One region of the Anaerozeibacter quisquiliarum genome, then DNA from elsewhere that is predicted to be linked to it. Evidence: riboswitches for the same ligand, from Rfam matches in the RefSeq annotation. Region 1 holds a riboswitch; the other holds the start of a gene.

Region 1 (6,524 bases):
GGCCCATCATCACGGTATCGTAGACCGAGTAGGCGAAGTGCAATGTGCTCACCTGGCTCATCACCGCCACCTCGCGCGCAAGTTCCCGCCGCGTAAGCGTCTTGATGTCCTGCCCGCCGATCCTGACCTCGCCGGTAAAGGGAATCAGCCGCGCGATCGCGCGCAACAGCGTGGTCTTTCCGCAGCCGTTGGGGCCCAATACGCACGCGCTCTCCCCCATCCTGACGCCAAACGACACATCCTTGACCACCGGCACGCCCGCGTACCCGGCGCTCAGGTGTTGTATCTCGAGCAAGCTATCCCCTCCTCCGACCAACCCCCTCTCCGGGAGGTTTGGAGTGCCGCAGCCCTTCATGTTCAATCATTTGCGCCGGTGCAAATGGATCCCGGCGTAGGGCGAGCCTGCCCGCCCGGCTCGGAATCGATTCATGCTGCCGGATTGCGCCTAGAATACCTCGCAGGGTTTTCAGCAATCCGGTTTCCCCGTTCCCCAACTCACGCGCATATGGACGCAGTCAGATGTGCGTGACGCGCCTTCGGCGCGAAAAGTATACATGGGTGAAGAACGGCGCGCCCACGAGCGCGGTCACCGCGCCCACCGGCAGCTCGATCGGGGCCAGTACGGTGCGCGCCGCCAGGTCGCACAGCACCATGAACGCGCCGCCCAGCAGCGCCGCCATCGGCAGCACGATCCGGTGCCGCGCGCCGAACACCCGACGCACCAGGTGGGGCGCGATCAGGTCGATGAAGCCGACCGTGCCGGTGAAGGCGACCGCGACGCCGGTCTGCAGCGCGCCCAGCGCGATCAGCGTCCACTTGATCCGCCGGATCGCCACGCCCGTGCTCTCGGCCTGCTCGTCGCCGAAGGTCATCAAATCCATCTCCCAGGCGTAGCCCATGAGCGCCAGCATCGTCACGGCGCTCACCGCCGCCATCACCGCGACCTGCGCGTAGCCGCGTCCGGCGAACGAACCCATCTGCCAGAACACCAATTCCTTGAGGTGCTCGCTTGACAGCGCGGTAATCAGCGTCAGCACGGCGTTGACGAACAGCGAGAACACCATGCCCACCAGCACGATGGTGTTGCCCTCCATACTGTGGTCGAGCGCGGCGGTCAGACCCATCGCCAGCAGCACCGTCGCCATGCCGAACGCAAAGCCCATCAGCGGCCGGACAAACAGCCCCGACAGCCCCAGAAGGATGCTCAGCGCCGCGCCCAGCGACGCGCCCGACGACACGCCCAGCGTATAGGACGAGGCCAGGGCATTGCGCAGCACCGACTGCATCACCGTGCCGCTCATCGACAGCGCCGCGCCCACGCAAAAGGCCATCAGCACGCGCGGCAGGCGTATCTTTATAAGGATCGAGCGCGCCACCCCGCTGACCGCCTCGCCCCGCCCGACAAGCACCCGCAGCGCGTCCATCGGGTGGATGGACGCGCTGCCCACGGCGACGCCGAACGCCAGCGCAACAAGCGCCACCGCCAGCGCCAGCAGTACCTTATGCGGCGTCTTCATTCAGCAAGGGCGCGTCGAACGCCGCGTACCGGTCGGGGTACACCCGCCTCGCCATCTCGACCAGCGCGTCGGCGATGTGGTGGTTGGGCAAGGAACTCGCGGTGTTGTCGATGTAGAACACCTGCCCTCCCTTGATCGCGCTCACTTCGCCCCAGCCCGCGCGGCCCAGAATCTCGCCGACCGCGTCGTCGATGTAGCTGACCGAGGTCAGGATTACGTCGGGGTTGGCCTCAACCGCTGATTCCTCGCTCACAGAAATCCAGTCCTGCTGATCGGCAAACACATTGCGCGCGCCCATGAGCTCGATCAACTCGTTCAGGAAGGTGCCGCTGCCGAAGCTGTACAGGTAGGGCAGCGCGCCGATCTCAAACATCACCGACTTGCGCTCGGCTTCGGGGATGGCTTCTCCGATCGCGCGGACGGCCTCGACGGTGTCCAGCATGCCGCGGGTCAACGCCTCGCCGGACTCTTCCGCACCCATGATCCGTGCGATGAAGCGCACGTCCTCGGCCACGCCGGCCACGCTGTCGCTCGACGGGATCACCGCCACCGTGATGCCGAGCGTCCGCAGCGCCGTGAACGGATCGCCGCCGCCCTCGTAGCTCATGGCGCTGACCAGCACCAGGTCGGGCGCAAGCTCGGCCATGGCCTCGCAGTCGGGGTGCATCATATCGAACTGGGGCAGCTCGGAAACGCCCTCCGCCTGCGACGGGCTGTACGTATCGACGGCCACCAGGCGGTCTTTCAGGCCCAGCTCGACGATCACCTGCGTGGTCGCGGGCGCGAGCGAGATCACGCGCGCGGGCGCGGCCTTAAGGTCGAGCGGATTGCCCGCCCGGTCTTCGGCGGGCATGGCCAGCGCATTTGCCGTGGCCAGCAGCAGCGTGAACATCAGGCAGAACAGCTTCTTCATGGGTTTTCCTTCCTTTCCAGCGGTGTTCTTTACACACAAACGCCGCACGGTCAAACGACCATGCGGCGACGCCATGCCGGTTTCGGCGCAGGGGAACGGCAAATCACCGGCCCTTGCACGCGAATGGGTGGGCGGCGCCGCCTTAGCATCGAAGGCGTTGCTGTGCGCCCGCGCGTGGGCCGGTGATCTGACTTAAAGCCGGGCGTCTGCCCAAGCTCCTCACAGTAGCGGGTCTGCCGGGGATTTTCACCCCGTTCCCCGGATCATGCGCGCATCTATCTGTCTACGGGTTTATCATACCACGCGCGGCGGGCGCTGTCAAGTTTGAAGGCCGCGCGCGCAGAGCAATGGGCCCCGAACAGCCGTTTTGTGATCCCATTCTTCACAACGGATGTGCGTGTCGGCATCAATTACCGCACTCGACGCTGATTTCGTTGAAGGTCCTGAGCAGGTCGTCCATCGTGTAGCGCGCGCGCTCCCCGCCCGCGGCGTCGATCACGGCGCGGCCCTGATGCATCATCAGGAGGCGGTTGCCGTAGCCCACCGCATAGCGCAGGTTGTGGGTGACCATGAGCGCCGTCAACCCCTTTCCCACGATCAGCTTCTGCGTCAGCTCCATCACGGTGTCGGCCGCGCGCGGGTCGAGCGCGGCGGTGTGCTCGTCGAGCACCAGCAGCTCGATCGGCGTCATCGTGGACAGCAGCAGCGCCAGCGCCTGGCGCTGACCGCCCGACATGCTGCCCACCTGCTGACCCAGGCGGTTCTCGAGGCCCAGCCCCAGCGGCTCGAGCATCGCGCGATAGGCGTCGATCCGCCGGCGGTTGACGCCCCGGCGCAGGTTGTAGGGCTGATTCTTGTTGTCGGCCAGCGCCATGTTCTCGAGCACGGTCAGTTGCGCGCAGGTGCCCTTCGACGGGTCCTGAAACACCCGGCCCAGCATCCGCGCACGCCTGTGCTCGGCAAGGTCGGTCACGTCGCGCCCGTTCACGCGCACGCGCCCGCCCGTAAGCGGCAGCGAACCGCACAGGATGTTCAGCATCGTGGTCTTGCCCGAGCCGTTCGAGCCCACCACCGACACAAAGTCGCCCCGCGCGATCGACAGGTTGAAGCCGTCGAACAGCGTGGCCTCGTCGGGCGTACCTTCATTATAGATTTGGATGATGTTTCTCATCTCGACCAGGCACGCGTTGCTATCCATGGGCATGGCGCTTGCCTCCCTTCCGATCGAGCGCGCGGCCGGCGACCAGCGCCACCACAAACAGCGCGCTCATCAGCAGCTTCAAGTAGACCGTGTCGATCCGAAGCAGCGTCGCCACCGCGAGGCAGGCCTTGTACACGACCGCGCCCGCGATCACCTGCGTGGTGGGCATAACGCCGCGCACCTTGCCCAAGAGCGTGGTGCCGATGATGACCGACGCCAGCCCCATGACCACCATGCCCGCGCCGCTGGTGACCGAGGCCGAGCGCGCCTGCTGGGCCAGCACGCTGCCCGACAGTGCCGTCAGCCCATTGGCAAGCGTCAGCCCCAGGATCTTCACCAGCCCCGGGTTGACCGCCTGCGCCGTCACGTACTGCAAGTTGCTGCCCGCCGCGCGCAGCATCAGTCCGATGCGCGTCTTGAAGAACCAATCCATAATCAGCTTGACGGCCGCGACCACGACGGCCAGCACGATCACCCGCCGATAGGGCGCGAACGCCTCGGGCAGCCAGGTCACCGGCCCGTCCGTGAAAATCGTGGGCAGCTTGTTGATGTAGAGCACCGACTGCTTGCCGGTGACCAACAGGTTGACCGTGAGCAGCGCCGTCATCGTGAGAATGCCGCTGAGCAGATCGGTAATCTTGAGCTTCACGTGCAGCAGGCCGGTCACCGCGCCGGCCAGGCAGCCCGCGGCAAAGGACACGAGCAGCGCCGCCACGGGCGACATGCCGTTTACGATCATCAGCGCGGTCACACACGCGCCCAGCGGCAGCGTGCCGTCCACCGACAGGTCGGGGAAATCCAACACCTTGTAGCTGATGTAGACCCCCATCGCCATGATGCCGTAAATGAAGCCCTCTTCGAGGATGTTTATCAGGATCGACAGGTACATAACATGGCCCCTTTTCGGTTTACCTTTTCGGGCGTTTCGACCGGTGGATCCGGGTCATACGCCCCGGCCCCATGGGCCCTGCGTTCAGATCATCCACCCCGCCCCTCCAAAGAGGGAAATGGGGAATTACTTCGCCACGTCTTGCGCCGCTTCATACCCCGCCGGCAATTGCAGCCCCAGCGCCGCGAGCACGTCCGCGTTGTAGGCCGGGGTCACCTCGTCGATCAGGCCGACCGGCGTGGTGGCGGGATCGGCCTTGCCATTCAAGACCTCTGCCGCGATTTTGCCGGCCTCGCGGCCCAGCGCCACGTAGTCGATGCCCTGCGTCGCCAGGCAACCGTTCACCACCTGCTCGACCTCCGAGCCGAACACCGGGATGCGCGCCTCTTCGGCGGCCAGCAGCAGCGCCGGCAGGTTCTCCACGACCAGGTTGTCGGTGAAGTTGTTGAAGCAGTCCACCCCGTCCGCGATCAGCGAGCCGGCCGCCGTGGCCACCTCCGAGCCCGCGGTGATGCCGATCGCCACGACCTCGAAGCCCTGCTCGGCCGCGACCTCATGGAGCTTCTTCAGGTGCGAGATCGAGTTCGGCTCCGACACCGTGTACACCACGCCGATCTTCTTGGCCTCCGGCAGGAACGCGCGGATCATCTTCACCTGCTCGGGCAGGTTCAGGATGTCCGACACCCCGGTGCAGTTGGTATTCGGCGCTTCGTTCGACTCCACGATCCCGGCCGACACCGCGTCCGACACCGCCACAAAGATCACGGGCGTACCGCTGTCGGCGGTCGCCGCATAGGCGCTCATCGCCGCCGGCGTCGCCACGCCCACCAGCATATCCCGGCCCTGCGAGACCATCAGCTTGGCCTGCATGTCGCCGGTCGCCATGTCGGCCATCGCGTTTTGAAAATCGATCGTCAGGTTGTCGCCCTCCTTGTAGCCGCCCTCGGCCAGCCCCTCGATAAAGCCCTTGGTGCAGTTGTCGAGCGACGGGTGCGTCGCGTACTGGATGATGCCCACAGTGACCGCCTGCGCCGAGGCCGCCACGCCCGAAAGAACCAGTGCCAGCGCCAGAACCATAATCGCAATCCGCTTCATGTTTGTATCCTCCTAAGTCTGTTGACCACCCCGCCCCACGGCCCCCGCCGGGGGGAACAAAAAACCTGTCCCGTGTATCACACGGGACAGGATTCTTTCATTCCTGCGGTACCACCCATCTTGCCGGCAAACCGGCCGCCTCAACCGCGCACGATCATGCGCGTTCCACATGGTAACGGGTGGAATCCGTCGGCAACTACTAGACCTAAGTGGTTCGCGCCGCCCTCCGAAGTCCATTCACCGCGCCGTACCCTGCCGCAATCCCACCGCCTGCGACTCTCTTGAGGAACCTCTCGCGCTTACTCGTCTCCGTCGTCGGTTTATTATGTTGTTGCGCATACTATAGCGCATAGGCCTGCGCCTGTCAATGGGTAAGTTTGTTAAATCAATTGACGCCGTATTCGTCTTCCAAAGACTTGATTAGCTCCATGTTGTACCACTCGGTCTTGTTGACATCCTTCTCACTGTAGCCGCCGGGCTCGTACCAGCTCTTTGCGTTAAAGTAATCGCGGTACTTCTTGGTCTTGAACTCATAGCCGTGGCGCGCCCAGATTTCGTTACGGGCGTAGCCCCACTCGCTCTCCGGGATCGCCTCGATCTCGCGCCGGGTCAGCTTGCGGGTGCTCGAGTGCGGGAAGATGTATTCGTCGAACGAGGAGGACGAGGACGAACTGCCGCTGCCCTTCTCCATCGACTTGATTAGGTCCATGTTGTACCACTCGGTGTCATTGAGGTTCCGGGTCGAGAAGCCGCCCGGCGCATACCAGTCCTTCTGCGAAAAGTAGTCGCGGTACTTCCTGGTCTTGAACTCGTAGCCGTGGCGCGCGTAGATTTCGTTGCGCGCGTAGGGCCACAGCGAGCGCGGGATCGAGTAGATGTCATCGCGCGTCAGCTTCACCTGGTCCGAAT
Region 2 (6,524 bases), on a different contig from region 1:
CTTGAATATCCGCGTAAAAGTGGAATTTCAGTCGCCAATCTTGTGCATAGATCGCGTCTAGGCGAATGGCGTCGGGGCAGCGCTCAAGCATCTGTTCTGTCCACATATTGCTGCCATAGGCGAGGTAAAGTCGGTTGCGAGGCTTGAGGATAGCGATCAGGGCTTCCCAATCTTCGGTGTAGTTGACATCCCAACCGGCGATGATCTTGCCATCCCTCCGAAGCGCTTCTTCCACGTCGTCAAGGCAGTTCCAGATCAACACATGGAATTTCGGGCAGATGTCAGGGGCTTCCGTCAGGAACTCCCGAAGCCCGCACTGTGCGAAGATCTTCAGAGCTTCAATCAAACCGGCCTCCGCATCGTAACCATGCCCACACAGGCCGCGCTCCATGCAAGCGGGAAGCGCCTTCTCCAAGATTGCGCGGTATTTATGGGCTTGTTCTGCACCCGCGGCAGCAAGGTATGCTCGTATGAAGATCGCCGCCGCCATATAGGTCGGCATGTAGCGATACGCAACACGGCAATCGCTTTCGAGCCTGCTGCTGTCGACAACGCCGAAAAACCCTTCGTTGTCTTGGAAAGCAGCGAGTTCTGTCAAGTAGTCAGGGGTGGCAAGCGCGGGATCCTCAACAGCATCGTGCAGATTCTTGAGGGTGTGTTCGAATGACTCAAGGTTCGGCCTGTCGGTGGGAAAGCGTCGGAAGCGGACGTTGGATACGGAGTTGCTGTTCGTCATGGCTGATGTCTCCTTCTCTTGATTATATTTTTGGATCGCCATGACTGTATTATCGCACATCTATAACGCCGGATCGTGTCACTTAATTGTCGAGTTTCATCGGTACGCTACTTGGCTCCAATCGATCTCAATCTCGGCAAGCGGCCTCTCGACTGTGCAATTTGCCTGGATATTACGGAAAGCCAACGTTTGCCTCAGATCATCGTAGCGCCGTACCATACACTTCCGCGTGATTCGGTCGCCGTCTCGCGTTGTATAGGTGATGTCAACCTCCGTTTGGCTTTTCAATAGATAGTGGATCGTGTGAACATACTCTTGATCCAATCGGTTCGCGGTCGCGTTTCCTCGAACGTGACGCCTGCCCAGAAGTGGAATTACTCTTTCCTCCGCGTAATCCGTCAGCTGGTTGTATATGCTTTCAAAGATACCGCCATACACGGGATCGTCCACGCGCTCTTCGAGCAGCTTTAGTAAGGCGGTAAGCTCAGTCAGATTGAGCGCAAGAAAAATCGGATGAACGGTGGATTGGTATGACTTCAACGAATGGCTTTCTGTGGTTTCCTCAATCCGGATGGTTGTGCCCAAAACATTGATTCCATCACGCAAGTCTTCGAGATCTCGCTGAATCGTCCGAATGTATGATTGATCGCAACCGGGCTTAAAGCACTCAGCAATCTCGGCGGTTCTCATCTTCTTTCCGTGAAGAAGCCTCAGGATTTCGATCCGTCGGCCGAGCGGATCGCGCTTATATCGCGGCGGTTCGTTGTTTGGTATTTTTCTTCTCATCACTCTGTTCCCCTCATTTCGTGAACTGTTGGTTATAGAACTCCATAACTGGTGGCCTTATTATTCTAACGTCGGATGAACATATTGTCAACAAAACCACGCCTCTCACGCGCCTTTTTGGTGCGTCAGCGGGGGCACCTTTTTGCCAAAGTAGAATCGTGCTATTTGAACACCTTTGGCCGAAAAGGAGTGTGCAAATTTGACGATTCCCCTGAAAAGCAGCCGAAAAACAGGGTGAGTTCGAATCCCGACGGCTGCACGGAGCCTGCATTTTGGCTGTCATAAAATGATACAATTAGAAAGCCCAATGCCTGAAAAGCCTTTGTTTGCTGGGTTTCTGGCAAAGGAAAAACCATCTATCGAGTTTATCAATAGATGGTTTCATTTTTGGTGTAGCTTAGGGGATTCGAACCCCTGACCTCTACGATGCGGACGTAGCGCGCTACCAGCCGAGCTATGCCCCCCCGCATTATTCCATTTTAACTTATACAAACCGAGTGGTTGCTAAGGAATTTACACTGCTGTTTCTGAAACCGTACTGCATGCTATACTAAATTCTATTGACGGCCCGAACCGCTCCCGCCCCCTCGCAATCGCCCGCCTCGCTTGACAAAACCGATCCAGAAGGGTAGTATTAAGTGGCCGGCGGGGCGACCCGCGCGGCGGACAACTGAATGGGGAAGCAGGGTGAAATTCCCTCGCAAGTGCGTTGCCGTTACAGCCGGATCGCCATGTTGCATATTCTTTGCGGACACCGAAGGATATGGCTTGAGATGTTATGCGTCTCCTTGCTGACCTTCGGCCTGCGCCGGAGGCTTTTTTGATGGAATCGCCGCGCAAAAACGTGGGGGGCAGGCTGCTTCGATGCGGCTACACGACGGGCGCCTGCGCCGCGGCCGCGGCCAAGGCCGCCACGCGCATGCTGCTGTCGGGCGAGCGCGTTGCCTGCGTGTCGCTGCCCACCCCCAAGGGGATACTGCTGAGCATCGACGTGCTCGACGCGCACGTCGATGCGCGTTTCGCCCGCTGCGCCATCCGCAAGGACGGCGGCGACGATCCCGACGTGACGGGCGGCATGCTCGTCTACGCGCAGGTCGAAAAGATCCCCGCGGGCGTGCGCATCGAGGGCGGGCAGGGCGTGGGGCGCGTGACGAAGCCCGGCCTCGACCAAGGCGTGGGCGAGGCGGCCATCAACTCCACCCCGCGCCGGATGATCGTCGAGGCCGTGGAATCGGTGTGTGCGGCTTGCGGCTACGCGGGCGGCATCTGCGTGCGCATCTGCGTGCCGGGCGGGGAAGAGCTGGCCCGGCGCACCTTCAACCCGCGCATGGGCATCGAGGGCGGCATCTCCATCATCGGCACGACCGGCATCGTGGAGCCCATGAGCAACGCCGCGCTCGTCGACACCGTCCGGCTGGAGCTGCGCCAGCTCGCGGCCACGGGCGCGCAGCGCGTGCTGCTCACGCCCGGCAACTACGGGCAGGCCTTCGCGGCCGAAACGCTGGGGCTGCCGATGGAGGCGCACATCGCCTGCTCGAACTTCATCGGCGACGCCATCGACGCCGCCGTGGAGCTCGGCTTCCGGCGCATCCTGCTGATCGGTCATATCGGCAAGCTGGTCAAGCTGGGCCTTGGCATCACCAACACCCACTCCGCGAACGGCGACGGGCGCATGGAGACGCTGATCGCCTGCGCGCTGGAGGCGGGCGCGGAGCTTACGCTGCTGCGCGAAATCGCCGCCTGCGTCACGGCGGACGCGGCGCTTGCGCTGCTGCGCGGCGCGGGGCTGCTCGAACGGACGATGAACATCCTCGGCGCGCGCATCGAGGCCACGCTGCGGCGGCGCGTGCCCGAGGGGATTGAAATCGGCTACCTCTGCTTTACGAACGCGGGCGACCTGGGCGGCGTGCTGGCGCAAAGCGACAACGCCGAAGCGCTGATGCATATTTGGAGGAAAGGCGCATGATCTACTTTGTGGGCGCGGGCTGCGGCGCGGCGGATCTGATTACGGTGCGGGGCGCGGCGCTTTTGCATAAGGCCGACGCGATCATCTACGCGGGCTCGCTGGTGAGCCCCGCGCTGCTGGACTACGCGAAGCGCGATTGCGCGGTGTTCAACAGCGCCGCGATGACGCTGGACGAGGTGATCTCGGTGATGGAGCGCATGGAGCGCTCGGGCAAGGCGACCGTGCGGCTGCACACCGGCGACCCCTGCCTCTACGGCGCGATCCGCGAGCAGATGGACCGGCTCGAGGCGCTGGGCATCGCCTTCGAGGTCTGCCCCGGCGTGTCGAGCTTTTGCGGCGCGGCGGCGGCGCTCAAGGCCGAATACACGCTGCCCGCCGTCAGCCAGAGCGTCGTCATCACGCGCATGGCGGGCAGGACGCCGGTGCCGGAGCGCGAGCGCATCCGAAGCCTGGCCGCGCATCGCGCCACGATGGTGATCTTCTTGAGCGCGGGGCTGACCGAGGATTTGCAGGCGGAGCTGCTCGCGGGCGGCTATGCGCCCGAAACGCCCGCCGCCATCGTCTACCGGGCGAGCTGGCCCGATGAAAAGGTGGTGCGCTGCACCGTGGGGACGCTCCGCCGCGCGGCCGTGGAGAGCGGCGTCTCCTGCCATGCGCTCATCACCGTGGGCGACTTCCTGGGCGGCGATTACGAGCTTTCCAAGCTCTACGATCCCGCGTTCACCACCGCCTTCCGGCAGGGGACTGAGCCATGAGGGTGGGCATCCTCGCCTTCAGCGAAAGGGGCCTGGCGCTGGGCGAGCGGCTGGCGGGGCTGCTCGGCGACGGCACCGCGGCGGAGCGCTGCGGCGACGGCGCGCTGGCGGCGTGGACGCGGGCGCATTTCTCGTCGGACGACGCGCTCGTGTTCATCGGCTCGGCGGGCCTCGCCGTGCGCGCGATCGCGCCCCATATCCAAAGCAAGGCGACCGACCCCGCCGTGGTCGTGGCGGACGAGCTGGGCACGTACGCCGTCTCGCTGCTCTCGGGGCATTTGGGCGGCGCGAACGAGCTGGCGGTGAAGGTCGCTCGGCTCCTCGACGCCATCCCCGTCGTCACCACCGCCACCGACGTGCACGGCATATTCGCCGTGGACAGCTGGGCGAGGCGGCGGGGGCTCGCGATTGAAAACCCCGAGCGCATCAAGCGGGTGTCCGCGCGCCTGCTCTCGGGCGCAACCGTAACGCTCAAAAGCGAATTCCCCGTCGAGGGCGCGCTGCCCGATGGGATCGAACTGACCGACGGCCCGGCCGACATCCTCGTGACCCATCGCATGGGCGGCAGGGCAGAGGCGCTGCGCCTCGTGCCGCCCGTGGTCGCGCTCGGCGTCGGCTGCAAAAAGGGTGTGAATGCGGAGGTTATCGAATGCGCCTTTTCGATGATGCTGGACAAGGCTCGCTGCCTGAGCGCCGCCGTCGCGCGGGTGTGCAGCATCGATTTGAAGGCGAACGAGCCCGGCATTGTGGCGTTTTGCCGCCGCCGCGCGCTGCCCTACCGCACGTTCTCGGCGGAGGAACTGGCGGCCGTTCCCGGCAAATTCGAGGGTTCCGCCTTCGTAAGGTCGGTGACGGGCATCGACAATGTATGCGAGCGCAGCGCCGTGCTGGGCTGCGGCGAGGGTGGCGTGCTGCTGTCGGGAAAAAACGCGGGCAACGGCGTGACCATGGCGCTTGCCGTCGAGCCGTACGCGCTGCGCTTCGGCGAGGGAGCGAGGGCATGAGTAAGCTGTTTGTCGTCGGCATCGGCCCCGGCGACGCCGAGGGAATGACAGCCGCCTGCCGCTGTGCCATCGAGCGGGCGGACATCGTCGTGGGTTACACGACATACATCGAGCTGATCGGGCCCCTCTTCCCCGAAAAGCCGACCTTTGCCACGCCGATGCGCAGCGAAACGGAGCGCTGCAAAAAGGCGCTGGCGCTGGCCGCCGAGGGCAGGACCGTGGCGGTCGTTTGCAGCGGCGACGCCGGCGTCTATGGCATGGCGGGACTCGTGCTGGAACTGAGCGGGGCATACCCCAATGTGGAAATCGAGATCGTCCCCGGCGTCACGGCGGCGCTGGCGGGCGCGGCCATCCTGGGCGCGCCGCTGACGCACGACTTCGCCGTCATCAGCCTCTCCGATCTGCTCACGCCCTGGGCATTGATCGAAAAGCGCCTCGCCTGCGCCGCCGAGGGGGATTTTTGCATCGCGCTCTATAACCCGTCGAGCAAAAAGCGGGCGGATTATCTCAAAAGGGCCTGCGACGTGTTGCTGCGGCACAAATCGCCCGACACGCTGTGCGGCCTGGTGCGCAACATCGCTCGCGAAGGGGAGGGAAAGGCGCTGATGACGCTTGCGGCGCTTCGCGATGCCTCGGTCGACATGTTCACCACCGTGTTCATCGGAAGCGCCGATACGCGGGCAATCGCGGGCAGGATGGTGACGCCGAGGGGGTATCGCCTTGACTGAGATCGTGCTGTTCGGCGGCACGAGCGAGGGCCGCGAGCTGGCCGCCCTGTTGAAGGCGCGAAACATCCCCGCGCTCATCTGCGTGGCGACCGAATACGGGGAGTCGCTGCTGGATGCGGGCGGCAGCGTGGAGGTGCACAGGGGGCGGCTGGACGAGGGCGCGATGGCCGCGCTGATGGCGCGGCGCGGCGCGCGCCTCGCAATCGACGCGACGCACCCCTACGCGGACGCCGTGAGCCGCAACATCCGTGCCGCCTGCGAAAGCGCGGGCGTCGAGTACCTGCGCGTGCGGCGCGAGCGCGCCGCGGGGGACGGCTACCGGACCTTCGACACGGTGGAGGCGCTGATTGCCTGGCTCAACGCCGTCGATGGTATAGTTTTTTCCGCGCTCGGGGCGAAGGAGGCCGAGGCGCTCACCGCCGTGGCGGAATTCGAGCGCCGCGTCTGGCTGCGCATTTTGCCCTTTGAAGAGGGGCTGGCCGCCTGCCGCCGGGCGGGCTTCCCCGCGGCGCACATCATCTGCATGCAGGGGCCGTTTTCGGAGGAACT

The links. A riboswitch is a leader RNA that binds a small molecule or an ion and turns the genes downstream of it on or off. The one in region 1 is predicted to bind cobalamin.
Region 2: another riboswitch for cobalamin. It lies ahead of cbiD (cobalt-precorrin-5B (C(1))-methyltransferase CbiD); the one in region 1 lies ahead of ACH6CV_RS03105 (ABC transporter substrate-binding protein).

What each region holds. Positions count from the first base shown of each region.
Region 1 is NZ_JBISDI010000005.1:17,073-23,596, reverse strand. It holds gene ACH6CV_RS03115 (ABC transporter ATP-binding protein) at 1-295, opposite strand, end outside; gene ACH6CV_RS03110 (FecCD family ABC transporter permease) at 516-1,517, opposite strand; gene ACH6CV_RS03105 (ABC transporter substrate-binding protein) at 1,501-2,430, opposite strand; adenosylcobalamin (AdoCbl) riboswitch at 2,560-2,715, opposite strand; gene ACH6CV_RS03100 (ABC transporter ATP-binding protein) at 2,837-3,610, opposite strand; gene ACH6CV_RS03095 (ABC transporter permease) at 3,621-4,520, opposite strand; gene ACH6CV_RS03090 (ABC transporter substrate-binding protein) at 4,647-5,615, opposite strand; gene ACH6CV_RS03085 (YARHG domain-containing protein) at 6,001-6,524, opposite strand, start outside.
Region 2 is NZ_JBISDI010000051.1:4,815-11,338, forward strand. It holds gene ACH6CV_RS16540 (gamma-glutamylcyclotransferase family protein) at 1-736, opposite strand, end outside; gene ACH6CV_RS16545 (hypothetical protein) at 833-1,525, opposite strand; adenosylcobalamin-variant (AdoCbl-variant) riboswitch at 2,183-2,262, shown strand; gene cbiD (cobalt-precorrin-5B (C(1))-methyltransferase CbiD) at 2,346-3,488, shown strand; gene cobM (precorrin-4 C(11)-methyltransferase) at 3,485-4,243, shown strand; gene ACH6CV_RS16560 (cobalt-precorrin 5A hydrolase) at 4,240-5,247, shown strand; gene cobJ (precorrin-3B C(17)-methyltransferase) at 5,244-5,975, shown strand; gene cobK (precorrin-6A reductase) at 5,968-6,524, shown strand, end outside.